Regions from separate parts of the Neobacillus camarae genome, predicted to be linked through region 1. Evidence: a T-box and tRNA genes for the amino acid it is inferred to sense, from the RefSeq annotation. Region 1 holds a T-box; the other holds one or more tRNA genes.
The links. A T-box is a leader RNA that pairs with one kind of tRNA and senses whether it is charged. The one in region 1 lies ahead of ACY8D0_RS20840 (valine--tRNA ligase), so its partner is inferred to be a tRNA-Val.
Positions count from the first base shown of each region.

Region 2: it has a tRNA-Val gene. The T-box ahead of ACY8D0_RS20840 (valine--tRNA ligase) is inferred to sense a tRNA for this amino acid. The anticodon was not compared.

Region 1 covers NZ_JBUCKX010000003.1:1,094,014-1,102,368, forward strand. Annotated here, with positions in the region: gene ACY8D0_RS20820 (hypothetical protein) at 1-88, shown strand, start outside; gene ACY8D0_RS20825 (N-formylglutamate amidohydrolase) at 99-749, shown strand; gene ACY8D0_RS20830 (ATP-grasp domain-containing protein) at 746-1,660, shown strand; gene ACY8D0_RS20835 (ATP-grasp domain-containing protein) at 1,657-2,520, shown strand; gene ACY8D0_RS20840 (valine--tRNA ligase) at 2,774-5,416, opposite strand; T-box leader at 5,470-5,694, opposite strand; gene ACY8D0_RS20845 (O-antigen ligase family protein) at 5,805-7,124, opposite strand; gene ACY8D0_RS20850 (hypothetical protein) at 7,298-7,486, shown strand; gene ysxE (spore coat protein YsxE) at 7,504-8,355, opposite strand, start outside.
Region 2 covers NZ_JBUCKX010000004.1:102,983-111,337, forward strand. Annotated here, with positions in the region: rRNA gene ACY8D0_RS21845 (16S ribosomal RNA) at 1-2, shown strand, start outside; rRNA gene ACY8D0_RS21850 (23S ribosomal RNA) at 216-3,153, shown strand; rRNA gene rrf (5S ribosomal RNA) at 3,433-3,549, shown strand; tRNA gene ACY8D0_RS21860 (tRNA-Asn) at 3,578-3,652, shown strand; tRNA gene ACY8D0_RS21865 (tRNA-Thr) at 3,681-3,753, shown strand; tRNA gene ACY8D0_RS21870 (tRNA-Glu) at 3,773-3,847, shown strand; tRNA gene ACY8D0_RS21875 (tRNA-Val) at 3,853-3,928, shown strand; tRNA gene ACY8D0_RS21880 (tRNA-Thr) at 3,939-4,011, shown strand; tRNA gene ACY8D0_RS21885 (tRNA-Tyr) at 4,022-4,106, shown strand; tRNA gene ACY8D0_RS21890 (tRNA-Gln) at 4,154-4,228, shown strand; tRNA gene ACY8D0_RS21895 (tRNA-Lys) at 4,235-4,307, shown strand; gene rocF (arginase) at 4,502-5,401, shown strand; gene sigW (RNA polymerase sigma factor SigW) at 5,662-6,225, shown strand; gene ACY8D0_RS21910 (zf-HC2 domain-containing protein) at 6,245-6,856, shown strand; gene cdaA (diadenylate cyclase CdaA) at 7,001-7,828, shown strand; gene ACY8D0_RS21920 (CdaR family protein) at 7,821-8,355, shown strand, end outside.

The DNA.
Region 1 (8,355 bases):
GCTAAAATTAATCTTAAGCATTATCATTGTTCCATTTTCCAGTTATATCACACTCTCATCAGTCCGGGAAAAAATACCGAAACTATAGGAGTACAACTATGGAACCTATTGAAAAAATCATCAGAATGGAATTAGACTACAAACAGGAGAATTTCCAACAAGAGCAGGCCTATGACATCATTTCTGGCAGCTTGCCGGTTATCATTTCTGCTCCCCACAGCGTGACTCATTTCCGCGATGGCAAACCAAAGCAAGGAGAGTTCATGACAGGGGTGCTGGCCAAATATTTACAGAAGCGGTTGGACTGCTGGTGCATTACGAAAACCAGGAATGACCGAACAGACCCTAACTTTGACCCCGTTCATCCTTATAAACAAGCGATTTGTGACTTGGTTAACGATAATGAGATTTCTTTGTTAATTGACCTGCATATTATGGCCCCTAAACGCCCTGCCGCAATTGAGATAGGCACGGGCAAAGGGAAAAATGTTTTTCACGACGGGCTCTATGCTCAAGTTTTAAAACATCATTTTGAAACATCTGGAATTAGCCCCGTTATCGTCGATGAACGGTTTACCGGAGGATTTCCCTACACGGTATCATCCAATGTTTCTAGTCACACAAACATCCCTTGCGTCCAAATAGAAATAAACTGGAGGCTGCTCGATTTAACGTCTGGCAAGCATCAATTTTTTACGTTGCTTGAATCAATGGCAACGAGCATTAAACAAGTAAGGAGTACACCATGAATAAGAACCGACTTTCCTGCTGGGTCATTTACAACGGCAGTCTGACCGCGGCAAAATTTCTTGACCAAGCCGAAATGATTAAAATCAGTGCCGAAAAGAAAAATATCAGCTGCACAATTTTAAAGAATGATGAACTGACGATGGAAATTGTGAAAGGACAAGCTGTCCTCGGTGGTGAGTCAGACAGACCAAAACCGGACTTTGTCGTGTTTTTAGACAAGGATTTACTACTCGCACGTCATTTAGAACTTCTCGGCATCCCTGTCTACAATCCTGTTTCAGCAATTGAAAGCTGTGACAATAAAGCGGTTATGTATCAAACACTAGCCAATCATGGCCTGCCGATTCCGGAAACCATCATCGCCCCGAAAGTGTACAAAGGCTTTGAATTTCGTAACAAAGAATATTACGAGTATGTGATCCAGCGACTCGGCTTCCCATTAATAATAAAAGAGGTCCACGGTTCGTTTGGGTTGAAAGTTTACTTAATTAATAACCGGGAAGAATTTTATGAAAAAGTAAATGAACTGGCCGGGATTTCTTATTTGTTTCAAAGATTTATCTCTACCAGCCGCGGCCGCGATATACGGATTAATGTCGTAGGTGATCAGGCTGTGGCGAGCATGTACCGGCATTCTGAAACGGACTTTCGCGCCAATGTTTCCAATGGCGGCAAAATGCAGCCGTATCAGCCAACTGAAGCGCAGATCCAGCTTGCCGTACAGTGCAACAAAATCATGGGGACTTACTTTTCGGGGATTGATATTTTGTTTGGGGAAAATGATGAACCTATCATTTGTGAAGTGAATTCCAATGCCCATCTGCGGAATATCTACGACTGTACCGGAATTTGGGTCGCTGATTATATGTTGGATTTCATCATCGATCATTTACAGGAGAATAAACAATGAGAACTGACCTGACAGGCTGGCTCGTCTATAAGAAGCAGGACGCAGCTAGAAATCACGGCTTCATTACCATGCTGATGAAAGAAGCAGAAATTTTAAATATATCTTTAGAACTGGTGTTTGAAGAGGACCTCACATATGGGATCGTCGATACCAGGCTGTCCATTCGACATCCTTACCTTTCGGTGGAGAAAATCAGCTTTGTGGTAATGAGAGCAATCAATCCTTTGTTGTCAAAACAATTTGAAGGAATGGGCCTCCCATGTTACAACCCTTCTGCCGTTTCAGAGATTTGCAATAATAAAGCATTAACCTATCAGTTTGTTGCAAAGTTAGGAATACCCTTATTAACTACGTATTTTATTTCTTACAACTCTTTCCCGGTAGATCACATACCATTTCAGTTTCCAATGGTGTTAAAACAAGCGGGCGGCCGGGGTGGTAAGGAAGTATTTCTTGTTTCCAGCACGGAGGAAATAACCGAATTATTAACGGAATCACCCAATAAACAATTTGTCCTCCAGGAATTAAGCGATAACCCTGGCAAAGACCTTCGGGTGTTTGTCATCGGCACGAATGTGATTGGAGCCGTTTTAAGGGAGTCCCATACCTCGTTCAAGGCGAATTATACATTGGGCGGCATGGTCAGCCCTTATCAGTTGTCAGATTCGGAAATGGAGCTTGTCCAAAGAATTGCTTCCGAACTAAAGGGCGATTTTTTCGGAATTGATTTTTTGTTAAACCAAAACAATGAACTTTTATTTAATGAAATTGAAGATGTTGTCGGATGCCGCTCGCTTTATGCGACCACTGACGTGAATGCGGCAGCATTGTATATGGAATATATTAAAGACCAATTTTAAAAGGGCAGCGGATTCGCTGCCCTTCTTGTTTATGCCCGAATCACTCCGGGGACGATTCTTGAAGCTAGAACCCTATTGGACATATTGGCTGAATTCTTGAAGCATATTGTCTCATAGAGCCCCTTTATGGGACAATTCGACTGGATTCTTGAAGCAAATTATCTCATAGAGCCGAGTTATAAGACAATTTGACTGGATTTGTGAAGCAAATTTTCTCATAGAGCCCTATTGATTCGCTCGATTCCTAATAAAATTAGCCTCGCAGTTCTTTGATTCTTGCTTCCACGATGCCGCGTTTTTCAAGATAATCTTGCTCTTTAGCGCGCTCCTCGGCCACTACAGCTTCGGGAGCTTTTTTCATAAAGCCTTCGTTGCTTAGTTTCTTTTGAACCCTTTCGACTTCTTTGTTTAATTTGTCGTGTTCTTTTTCCAGACGGGCAATTTCCTCATCAATGTTAATCAAGCCCTCAAGCGGCAGGATGATTTCTACCCCGGTGATGACGGCTGTCATGGCTTTATCCGGTACTTCGATATCCGTTCCGATCACCAGCTCTTCCGGATTACAGAAACGCTCAATATAGCCGCGGTTTTCCTCCAGAGCTTTCTGGATGGCTTCATCCTTCGCTTTCACCAGCATCTTAATTTTCTTGCTTAATGGGGTATTCACCTCGGCACGGATGTTCCGTACTGAACGGATCATTTCTACCAGCAGTTTCATCTCTTGGGCTGCTTGATCATCGCTCAGTTCAGGCTTAACCTGCGGCCAGTCAGCGATAGTGATCGATTCTCCTTGATGCGGCAGGTTTTGCCAGATTTCCTCTGTAATAAATGGCATAAACGGATGCAGCAGGCGCATGGTGTTGTCTAGGACATAAGCCAAAATGGAACGGGTCGTTTTCTTGGCCGCCTCGTCTTCCCCGTACAATGGCAGCTTGGACATTTCGATGTACCAGTCACAGAAGTCATCCCAGATAAAATTATATAATGCCCTACCGACTTCACCGAACTCGTAGCGCTCGGAAAGCTTCGTGACATGATCAATCGTTTCATTCAAACGGGTTAAAATCCATTTATCGGCAACTGATTTTTCACCGCTGAAATCAATTTCCTCATAGGTTAAACCATTCATATTCATTAAAGCAAACCGGGAAGCGTTCCAAATTTTATTGGCAAAATTCCAAGTTGCTTCTACTTTTTCCGTGCTATAACGCAAATCCTGACCTGGTGAAGAACCAGTGGATAAGAAATATCTTAGTGCATCGGCACCGTATTGATCTATGACGTCCATTGGATCAACACCGTTACCTAATGATTTACTCATTTTCCGGCCTTGCTCATCGCGTACGAGACCATGGATGAGAACATCCTTAAATGGACGGTCACCGGTGAATTCGACACTTTGGAAAATCATCCGAGATACCCAGAAGAAGATGATATCATAACCGGTTACCAGCGCATCGGTTGGGAAAAACCGTTTGAAGTCCGCTGCATCCTTATCCGGCCAGCCCAGAGTCGAGAATGGCCATAGGGCGGAACTGAACCATGTATCCAATACATCTTTATCCTGTTCCCAACTTTCCGCGTCAGCCGGTGCTTCATGGCCGACATAGACTTCACCAGTTTCCTTGTGATACCAAGCTGGAATCCGGTGTCCCCACCACAATTGTCTTGAAATACACCAGTCACGGATATTTTCCATCCAGTGCAAGTAAGTTTTTTCAAACCGGTCCGGAACGAAGTTAACCTTGTTCTCCTTCTTTTGCAATTCAACGGCTGCATCGGCTAGCGGCTGCATTTTTACAAACCATTGGGTGGACAGATATGGCTCTACTACGGCACCGCTGCGCTCGGAGTGTCCGACGGAATGCAAGTGGTCTTCAATTTTGAACAGAACGCCTTGTTCCTGAAGGTCCTTAACGATTTGCTTACGGCATTCGAACCGGTCCAAACCTTGGTACTTGCCGGCTTTTTCATTCATCGTGCCGTCCTCGTTCATGACGAGAATCCGCTCCAGGTTATGGCGGTTACCGACTTCAAAGTCATTAGGATCATGGGCAGGCGTGATTTTTACTGCCCCAGAACCAAACTCTTTATCAACATAGTCATCCGCGACAATCGGGATTTCCCGGCCGACAATTGGCAGGATGACAGTTTTGCCGATTAGATGCTGGTAGCGCTCATCTTCCGGATGGACTGCTACTGCGGTATCGCCCAGCATTGTTTCCGGACGGGTCGTTGCCACTTCAATCGAACCAGAGCCATCGGCAAGTGGATAATTCATATGATAGAAAGCACCCTGAACATCCTTATAGATAACCTCAATATCGGATAGAGCTGTCTTGGTCGACGGGTCCCAGTTGATGATGTATTCACCGCGATAAATAAGCCCTTTATTATATAGCTTAACAAATACTTCACGTACCGCTTTAGACAAGCCTTCGTCCAGGGTAAAACGCTCACGTGAATAATCAAGGCCCAGGCCTAATTTGGCCCATTGCTGGCGGATATGGGAGGCATACTCTTCCTTCCACTTCCATGTTTCCTCGACAAATTTTTCACGGCCTAAGTCATAACGGCTTTTGCCTTCACTGCGTAGCTTTTGCTCGACTTTTGCCTGGGTGGCGATTCCGGCATGGTCCATGCCAGGCAGCCATAAAACATCATAACCCTGCATCCGCTTCATACGCGTAATAATATCTTGTAGCGTTGTATCCCACGCATGGCCTAAGTGCAGTTTACCTGTAACGTTTGGCGGCGGAATCACGATCGTATATGGCTGTTTTCCCTCGTCATCTTTCGCTTCAAAAAATTTGCCTTCTACCCACCATTTATAACGCCCTTTTTCAATAGATTGGGGGTCATATTTGGTAGGCATTGAAATTTCCTTTGTTTCCATGTATATTGCCTCCTTCTAAACTACCTGCAAACAACAAAAAACCCCATTCGTCGTAAAAGGACGAATGGAGTTGCTTCGCGGTACCACCTTTTTTCCAATCAACCATTATTGATTGGCGCTTCATCGAATAACGGATTTCCTCCGTCTTCTGCTACTGATTGTTCACAGAAGAAGCTATTGGGTGACCTTCCGATGTTCCGCTTAGGAAATCTTTCAGCTAATAATTTCCCTCTCTTAAAGCCGGATGGTATCGTACTCTTCCCTGTCTTTGCTTTTGGTTTTTAAATTATATTGTTATACTACCCAAAAAAGGGTCCCTTCGTCAATCATGATGGACAATTTTTTTAATTTATATACTATGAAGCACCTATGAAAAATGCTACCACTTTTAAGCAATTTGGTTCTTTCCGTGGTCTGGTAAGTTCAATTGTTCCGATGCTGCACTCTTCATTAACCACTCGGATTTGGCAAGGGTAATCCCTAGAATAGCCCAATATAGCGGAGCAACTGGAACCGTGCTGATATTAAAGAATGCCTGAATCAAATAGCCGATGACGATGGAAATGAGCCCGTACATCATCAGTCTCTCCTTGCCGCTCGCCATTCGAACCGCAAGGAACGCCTTTCGCAAAATCAAAAATATAAACAGCAAATAGGTTAATAGTGCCGGAACCCCTAAGGTAATCGCCATCTGCAAGTACTCATTATGGGCTTTGTCCACTCTCTGTCCACCCAAGTAGGTTAGTAATTCCTTATCTGTTGCTGGAAAAATAAACTCAAAGGTATCCGGACCAGAACCGATCCAAAAATATTCCGGGATTAATGGCAGTGATTTCTTCCATATAAAAAACCTTGAAGAACCTTCATGACCGGTGCTATGATGGGAAGCTATCTTATATGAATCCGATAAAACAGACCCAATCCGATCATTATACCTCCCGTTTTCAGTCCAATTAATAATAAGCAATAATAGCATCAAGGAAACCATTAGGGATCCCCATTTTTTCCATAGGAATTTTCTCTTAAAAATAACAAAAACCTTCAGAAACACCAGAGCGCAAAATACACCAACATAAGCGCTTCTGGTATTAGAAAATATTAATGCAACAAATGCAAAACAAACTGTGATGTAATACAGCATAGTAGTTTTTTTGCTCTTTGATATAATGAAACAGGTCACGGCTGACAAGAATGCCAATACCAAATAGGAACCGAAAAAGTTAGGATTATCAAAAAACGTGTAAGTTCCAGGATAATGACGCATGGCGCTATTCCGAGGCAAAAAGTCCAGTTGGAAATGCTGCAGGATTCCATAGATCGAGACGATTATCGACACAATCGCGATTCCCGAAATGGCTTTATCCCATTTTTTCTCCCCCAAAAACCTGAACGAAAATAAAAATACACTGCAGTAGGAGAAAAACGAAATCAGGCCTTCCTTGCGATCGATAAGGCCATAAACAGACGTATACCGGTAATCGGAAAACGCAGTTGAGATTTCTACCAGACATATAAACACAAATAAGGTGTAAACTGCCATGTTGTGTTCTTGGGAAGGAAACAGGGAGCGGAACTTGCGTTTGAATAGGACATACAACCAAGTGCCGATAACAAATAGGTACAAATAATTTGTTTTGGGGTCTGTGTAGTACGGATCAAATCCCCATGGATAGATGAGCAGCGGAAATAGTAGAATAAACCAATACATGTATGTACTCCTTTAGATTGTTCATTTAGTAAAATAGGCACTTGTAAATGATTTCATTTTTATCAAACCATGCATTTGATTTTTTGTAAAGGAAATATTTTAAACAAATATTGGAGAATTCACACGATTGTCTGAATATACATATGGTAAATGGGCGTGGGGGAGGTTTACCGGTGAGGAATTTTCAAAAATACAAATACCGTCCCTGGTTTAAAACGTTTCGCAAGGTGAGCGGACAGTTAATTGTACCGTTTATAATTTTTCAGTTTTTGAGGACGATTTTTCTGCCGACTGTTTTTGATGTCATTTTATTATCGGTCTTTGTCGGGATTGCCATTTCCATCTATTTTGACGTGATATAAGAGCCCATCGGCGCAAACTAACTTTGCTGCTGTTGGGCTCCTTCTTTTGCCGCCTGGGCCGCTGCCTGTTGCTGGGCATCAATCTCGCTCATCCGCATCACTACATACTCGGTATTTTTCAATTGCCAATAGCGATGCTGCAGCTGCCGAACGAATTTCAACTCATTTTTGGGCCGTTGCTTGCGGTAAAACTTCTCTGCCGCTTGAATGATTGGGATGGGATAGGACAGATAACTGTAGAATAATAGTTTTTCATCGGATTTGAAGGGAAAATATTTATAATAATGATATACCCAGTCAATCACCTCATCGTTGCGCTTCGGGCTGGTGTTGAGCGCCCGCGACAGGTACGGCAGCAAATCGTGAATCGGTGAACCATACTGGGCATTTTCAAAATTGATGAAAAAACCGTAGCCGCGGTCATCATAAAGAAAATGCTCATGGGACAGTTTCCCGTGGACGACCACCATCCGGGCCTTCTCTTTCTCCTTCGTTTGCTCATACCATTCTTCGAACTTTGATTTGGAAAACCGTAACGCCTGGCTGATTTCGTTATAGTACAAGCAATAGAGCAATTCAAACGGCGACATGTACGCCTTTTTTTCACAAACATCAATAAAGCCGTCGAGGAATTCCTGATGTTTATCCAACTGCTCGATGGTTTTTTCGTAATGTTCGGTCCGTTCTTCCTGGCTAACCTTGACTTCTTTGGCTGACAAGGTATGCAACCTAGCCAGCTCGCGGAACAGCTGGTTATTTTTAAACTGGCGGTTTTCCGAATAATCATTCGACATCCATGGCATCAGGTAATAAAGCTCGTTATCATGCAAGATTGCGTACCTGCCATCCATGGCCGGATATATTGGGAC
Region 2 (8,355 bases), on a different contig from region 1:
TTCTAAGGAATATGCAGTCCTTACGGACTGATAAGACGTTGACCTCTGTTGTTTGTTTAGTTTTGAGGGAGCAATCTTTTTTTGTGTGGATTAGACCGTAAGGTTTAATTTGAAACAATTCTCTCAAGAATTCGTTCTTTGAAAACTGGATAATCGTAATATAGAAGAAACCAAGTAAAACCGAGTAATCGCCATTTTAGGTTTTAAACCATTTAGGTTAAGTTAGAAAGGGCGCACGGTGAATGCCTTGGCACTAGGAGCCGATGAAGGACGGTACTAACACCGATATGCTTCGGGGAGCTGTAAGTAAGCTTTGATCCGGAGATTTCCGAATGGGGAAACCCGTTGCCCGTAATGGGGCAGCATCTTTACCTGAATACATAGGGTATTGAAGGCATACCCGGGGAACTGAAACATCTAAGTACCCGGAGGAAGAGAAAGCAAACGCGATTCCCTGAGTAGCGGCGAGCGAAACGGGAACAGCCCAAACCGAAAGGCTTGCCTTTCGGGGTTGTAGGACACTCAACATGGAGTTACAAAGGAACGGGGTAGATGAAGCGGTCTGGAAAGGCCAGCCATAGAAGGTAACAGCCCTGTAGTTGAAACTTCGTTCCCTCCTGAGTGGATCCTGAGTACGGCCGGACACGTGAAATCCGGTCGGAAGCAGGGAGGACCATCTCCCAAGGCTAAATACTCCCTAGTGACCGATAGTGAACCAGTACCGTGAGGGAAAGGTGAAAAGCACCCCGGAAGGGGAGTGAAAGAGATCCTGAAACCGTGTGCCTACAAGTAGTCAGAGCCCGTTTATGGGTGATGGCGTGCCTTTTGTAGAATGAACCGGCGAGTTACGATTGCATGCGAGGTTAAGTTGATGAGACGGAGCCGCAGCGAAAGCGAGTCTTAAGTAGGGCGAAATAGTATGCAGTCGTAGACCCGAAACCAGGTGATCTACCCATGTCCAGGGTGAAGTCCAGGTAACACTGGATGGAGGCCCGAACCGACGCACGTTGAAAAGTGCGCGGATGAGGTGTGGGTAGCGGAGAAATTCCAATCGAACTTGGAGATAGCTGGTTCTCTCCGAAATAGCTTTAGGGCTAGCCTCACGAAGTTAGAGTCTTGGAGGTAGAGCACTGTTTGGACTAGGGGCCCCCATCGGGTTACCGAATTCAGACAAACTCCGAATGCCAAAGACTTATCCGTGGGAGTCAGACTGCGAGTGATAAGATCCGTAGTCAAAAGGGAAACAGCCCAGACCACCAGCTAAGGTCCCAAAGTATACGTTAAGTGGAAAAGGATGTGGAGTTGCTTAGACAACCAGGATGTTGGCTTAGAAGCAGCCACCATTTAAAGAGTGCGTAATAGCTCACTGGTCGAGTGACTCTGCGCCGAAAATGTACCGGGGCTAAACGTATCACCGAAGCTGTGGATTGACATCTTCGATGTCAGTGGTAGGAGAGCGTTCTAAGGGCGTTGAAGCTAGACCGTAAGGACTGGTGGAGCGCTTAGAAGTGAGAATGCCGGTATGAGTAGCGAAAGATGAGTGAGAATCTCATCCACCGTATGCCTAAGGTTTCCTGAGGAAGGCTCGTCCGCTCAGGGTTAGTCGGGACCTAAGCCGAGGCCGAAAGGCGTAGGCGATGGACAACAGGTTGATATTCCTGTACCACCTCTTTATCGTTTGAGTGATGGGGGGACGCAGGAGGATAGGGTAAGCGCACTGCTGGTTATGTGCGTCTAAGCAGTTAGGCTGGTGAATAGGAAAATCCGTTCACCGTAAGGCTCAAGCTGTGACAGCGAGGGAAATAGAGTACCGAAGTTCCTGATTCCACACTGCCAAGAAAAGCCTCTAGCGAGATAAAAGGTGCCCGTACCGCAAACCGACACAGGTAGGCGAGGAGAGAATCCTAAGGTGAGCGAGAGAACTCTCGTTAAGGAACTCGGCAAAATGACCCCGTAACTTCGGGAGAAGGGGTGCTTACTGGGGTGAATAGCCTCGGTAAGCCGCAGTGAATAGGCCCAGGCGACTGTTTAGCAAAAACACAGGTCTCTGCGAAGCCGCAAGGCGAAGTATAGGGGCTGACGCCTGCCCGGTGCTGGAAGGTTAAGAGGAGGGGTTAGCTGCAAAGCGAAGCTCTGAATCGAAGCCCCAGTAAACGGCGGCCGTAACTATAACGGTCCTAAGGTAGCGAAATTCCTTGTCGGGTAAGTTCCGACCCGCACGAAAGGCGTAACGATCTGGGCACTGTCTCAACGAGAGACTCGGTGAAATTATAGTACCTGTGAAGATGCAGGTTACCCGCGACAGGACGGAAAGACCCCATGGAGCTTTACTGTAGCCTGATATTGAATTTTGGTACAGCTTGTACAGGATAGGTAGGAGCCTGAGAAGCCGGAGCGCCAGCTTCGGTGGAGGCGTCGGTGGGATACTACCCTGGCTGTATTGAAATTCTAACCCGCATCCCTTATCGGGATGGGAGACAGTGTCAGGTGGGCAGTTTGACTGGGGCGGTCGCCTCCTAAAGAGTAACGGAGGCGCCCAAAGGTTCCCTCAGAATGGTTGGAAATCATTCGCAGAGTGTAAAGGCACAAGGGAGCTTGACTGCGAGACCTACAAGTCGAGCAGGGACGAAAGTCGGGCTTAGTGATCCGGTGGTTCCGCATGGAAGGGCCATCGCTCAACGGATAAAAGCTACCCTGGGGATAACAGGCTTATCTCCCCCAAGAGTCCACATCGACGGGGAGGTTTGGCACCTCGATGTCGGCTCATCGCATCCTGGGGCTGTAGTCGGTCCCAAGGGTTGGGCTGTTCGCCCATTAAAGCGGTACGCGAGCTGGGTTCAGAACGTCGTGAGACAGTTCGGTCCCTATCCGTCGTGGGCGCAGGAAATTTGAGAGGAGCTGTCCTTAGTACGAGAGGACCGGGATGGACGCACCGCTGGTGTACCAGTTGTCTTGCCAAAGGCATCGCTGGGTAGCTATGTGCGGACGGGATAAGTGCTGAAAGCATCTAAGCATGAAGCCCCCCTCAAGATGAGATTTCCCATAGCGTCAAGCTAGTAAGATCCCTGAAAGATGATCAGGTTGATAGGTCAGGGGTGGAAGCACGGTGACGTGTGGAGCTGACTGATACTAATCGATCGAGGACTTAACCAATAAGAAAAGCGGAAGCGCACGTTTAGCGGCATATGGCCTGGAGCACATTGACTGAGATAAAGGAAACACGGAGAGCGTAGCGATTCGATGTTGACTTATCGCAGGGAGATGAGCGAAGGATTCTAGACGCTGTGCGCTGGAGCTAGACAACACTAATAAAGCAGACTCGTTTTACTTCTTTTTCTTCTAATTATCCAGTTTTGAGGGAATGAAAAAAATAAAAAATTCCTCTTGAAATTTATTAAAAACACACTATAATATAATAGTGTCAGTAATTAGTCTGGCGGCGATGGCGAGAAGGTCACACCCGTTCCCATCCCGAACACGGAAGTTAAGCTTCTCAGCGCCGATGGTAGTTGGGGCGAAAGCCCCTGTGAGAGTAGGACGCTGCCAGGCTGATTATGAATCTTTAAGTTATGATTATTCCGCAGTAGCTCAGTGGTAGAGCTATCGGCTGTTAACCGATCGGTCGTAGGTTCGAGTCCTACCTGCGGAGCCATTTTTATGTTTAAAACCATTTCAGTCATGCTTCCATAGCTCAGTAGGTAGAGCACTTCCATGGTAAGGAAGAGGTCAGCGGTTCGAGCCCGCTTGGGAGCTTACCAAACTAAATATAAGAGGCCCCTTGGTCAAGCGGTTAAGACACCGCCCTTTCACGGCGGTAACACGGGTTCGAATCCCGTAGGGGTCACCATTTTTGGAGGATTAGCTCAGCTGGGAGAGCATCTGCCTTACAAGCAGAGGGTCGGCGGTTCGATCCCGTCATCCTCCACCATATATATTTTGCCGGTTTAGCTCAATTGGTAGAGCAACTGACTTGTAATCAGTAGGTTGGGGGTTCAAGTCCTCTAGCCGGCACTTTTTTTTTGGAGGGGTAGCGAAGTGGCTAAACGCGGCGGACTGTAAATCCGCTCCCTCAGGGTTCGGCGGTTCGAATCCGTCCCCCTCCACCACTTATATTTTTCCTTTTAATTGGACATGCTATTAAATGTAAAAATATTGGGCTATAGCCAAGCGGTAAGGCAACGGACTTTGACTCCGTCATTCGTAGGTTCGAATCCTGCTAGCCCAGCCATCTTTAGAGCCATTAGCTCAGTCGGTAGAGCATCTGACTTTTAATCAGAGGGTCGAAGGTTCGAGTCCTTCATGGCTCATAAATAAATATTCAAAAAAACACAAGGGCCATTAAGGTCCTTGTGTTTTTTTATTGCCTTGGTGCTACACATCCTTCCATACTTCAAGCCAAATTTTCTTGAAAACGCAGGCTCTGTATATATATGCAAAATATTGCCAGGTTGAGTCATTTCAGCATCTGCCATTAAAATAGAGCTATAGGGAGGGGTTAGTGATGAACGATAAGCTTGCTATTATTGGTATGCCGATGGATTTGGGGCAAATGCGGCGTGGTGTGGACATGGGTCCAAGTGCCATGCGTTATGCCGGGATTAACGAAAAAATGAAAGCGCTATTTTCTGAGGTTGCAGATTTGGGAGATATTCCTATTGGCCGACCAGAAGTCGTGATTGACCGGGAATCCAATCTTAGAAATTTAGATTTAGTAGCAGAGAAAAGTGAATTACTGGCTCGAAAAGTAGACGAAGTGATCCAGTCTGGTGCACTTCCTTTAGTGCTCGGTGGAGATCATAGTATCGCAATTGGAACCTTGGCAGGGGTTGCCAAGCACTACCAAAACCTCGGGGTAATATGGTACGACGCACATGGCGACTTAAATACAGCAGAAACAAGCCCATCCGGTAATATCCATGGCATGCCGCTTGCCGTCAGCCTCGGGATGGGGCACCCTTTGTTAACGGAAATCGGCGGGTATTCTCCTAAAGTAAAACCTGAGAATGTGGTGATCATCGGGGCACGGGCATTGGACGAAGGAGAAAAGAAGCTGATTAAAGATAAAGGGATTAAAGTGTATACCATGCATGAAATTGACAGGCTGGGCATGACGAAGGTGATGGAAGAGACCATTGCTTATTTGAAAGACCGAACAGATGGTGTCCATCTCTCCCTAGATTTGGACGGCCTGGACCCACGTGAGGCACCAGGTGTTGGAACACCCGTAATGGGGGGGATTAGCTATCGTGAAAGCCATCTGGCCATGGAAATGCTGGAAGAGGCAAAAATCATCACATCGGCTGAATTTGTAGAAGTTAACCCTATCTTGGATGAGAGAAATAAAACAGCCGCTATTGCGGTTGGATTAATGGGATCATTGTTTGGAGAAAAGTTGTTATAAAGTTGATAATAGAAAAGCCAGGCTGCTGCCTGGCTTTTATTTATAGTAAAGATTAAAGTGCCGGTAAACAATAGGAATGGTTCGAGACCTAAAATTAACTACTCTCTTCCGGTATTTAGAACCATTAGACAATTCTTATTAGCAATTTTTAGTAATATTTTGTTAAAATTATAGGTACTGGGAACTTTTTTCGTCTAGGGCGAAACTTTTTTGCTAACGATTCGTATTATCGGTAGCAGCAATGGAGCTGAGGTAAGTTAATGGACCAACTAGTAAAAAAGAGAATTAAACAAGTCATCAAAGGTGACCATGACGCTTTTGGCGATATTGTCGAACTATATAAAAATAGCATATTCCAGCTTTGCTTTAGAATGCTTGGGAACCGTCATGAAGCAGAAGATATCGCTCAGGAAGCGTTTATTCGGGCATTTGTGAATATCAAATCGTTTAACCAGGATTTAAAATTTACCACTTGGCTTTACCGGATTGCCACAAACCTATGCATCGATCGGCTGCGAAAAAAGAAACCGGACTACTATTTGGATGCCGAAGTGGCCGGGACAGAAGGGTTAACCATGTATTCGCAAATCCCATCCGGTACCCCGCTTCCAGAAACGGAAGTCGAAAGCCTCGAGCTTCAAGAAACTGTTCATAACGAAATTTTAAAACTGCCTGAAAAATACCGCTCAGCGATTGTATTGAAATACATTGAGGATTTGTCATTAAATGAAATCAGTGAAATCTTGGAACTGCCGTTAGGGACGGTCAAGACCAGGATTCACCGCGGCAGGGAAGCCTTGAGGCAGCAATTACGGTACGTTTAATTAAGAGGTGAATAATCCAATGTGTCCGGAACAAATAATTGAACTAATGCATGACTACTTGGACGATGAATTAGACCCAGAAAAGGAACAAGTCCTCAAAAAACACCTCCAAAGCTGTAAGGATTGTCAAATGATTTTTAATGAGCTAAACAAGACGGTGGCCTTCGTTCAGAGCATATCCCATATGCAGGCGCCTGATGATTTTACGGCGCAGGTCTTAGCAAGGCTGCCCAAAGAGAACAAAAGGATTTGGATGTCCCGCTTGCTGAAAAGCCATCCGATTCTTTCGGCAGCCTCCGTGTTTGTTGTTTTAATGCTGGGCAGTTTAGTGTCAACCTGGAACCAGGACGAGGAGTTTTCCGTTTCCAGGCAAAAAAATCTGGTTGTGAAAGACAATACGGTCATAGTGCCAGAAGGGGAAGTCGTGAAGGGTGACGTAGTTGTCCATAATGGCAATTTGAAAATTGAGGGTGAAATTCAAGGGGATGCCACCGTCATTCATGGTAAACAATATTTGGCTTCAGCAGGTCACGTGACAGGCGATATTGAAGAAGTGAATGAAGTTTTTGACTGGATGTGGTATCACATGAAGAAGACAGGAAAACAAATTGTAAATGTCATTGACCCATAAAAATGTCGTAAAACAAATCACTCATAACATGGGTGATTTGTTTTTTTAAACAGTTACATATAATAAGGACAAGGCTGTTTTATGGTATAATAAATGAGTTGTTTGTACATGTGTTTTTTAAAGCAAAGTTACGGAGGAAAAACAATGCCGTTTGCCGATTGGACATTTTTGGATTATATATCGAGTATTGTGGATATTGCCGTCGTCTGGTATGTCATTTACAAGTTAATCAATATTATTAGAGGCACAAAGGCTGTACAACTATTGAAAGGGATCTTTGTTATTCTGATTGTTAAGGTTGTCAGTGATTTTTTCGGACTTCGGACGTTAAGCTGGATTATGGAGCAAGTGATAACGTACGGATTCCTGGCCATCATTATCATTTTTCAGCCGGAGTTGAGAAGAGCCTTAGAGCAGCTCGGGCGCGGCAAGTTCTTTTCGAGAAGCGCCAATCAGGGGGATGATGACCCAGAGAAAGCCGTGGAGGCGATTATCAAGGCTGCAGACTATATGGCAAAGCGACGAATTGGAGCGCTGATTTCTATCGAGCAGGAAACGGGTATGAATGATTACATCGAAACCGGGATTCCGTTAAATTCAAAAATATCATCTGAGCTTTTGATTAATATTTTTATTCCAAATACGCCACTGCATGATGGGGCCGTGATTCTGCAAAAAAATACCATCGCAGCCGCCGCCTGTTACCTGCCTTTATCTGAAAGCCCGTTTATCTCAAAAGAGTTAGGAACACGGCACAGGGCTGCTTTAGGAATCAGTGAAGTAACCGACAGTATTACGGTTGTAGTCTCCGAAGAAACTGGGAGTATTTCGTTAACTAAAAACGGGGAACTTCATCGCGACTTAAAAGCAGAAGAATTTAGAGAACTGCTGTCAAATGAACTGCTGGACCCTGCAAAAACGAAGCAAGCTTCTTCAGCCCGCTGGAACTGGAGGGGAAAAAGTAATGGATAAATTAATGGATAATCCCTGGTTTATCAAAATTCTCGCCTTATTATTGGCATTTTTATTATATTCATCTGTACACAATCAAAGTGATCAGGACGTTAATGTGCCTAGTCAACAATCAACAGCTGTGGTTCAGGATGTCCCGGTAAAAGTTTACTACGATACTGAAAACCTGGTAGTATCAGGTATCCCCAATACAGTTGACGTGACGTTAAAAGGACCCATCACCCATGTACAGTCAGCCAAAGCATTACGAAACTTTGAAGTGTATGTGAATTTGACAGGGGCCAAAATTGGCAGGCAGCAAGCAAAAATTCAAATCAAAGACCTGTCGGATAAACTAAAAGCGACTATTAAACCGTCAAGCGTGTCGGTTACGGTACAAGAGAAGATTTCAAAACAATATAGTGTAGAACCGGAATTTGATGATGACATCATCGAAGATGGTTATTCGGTAGGACAACCTGTGGTTGATCCGAAAAAGGTTAAAATCACGGGTGCCAAAAGTGAAATGGACCGCATCGCTTTTGTAA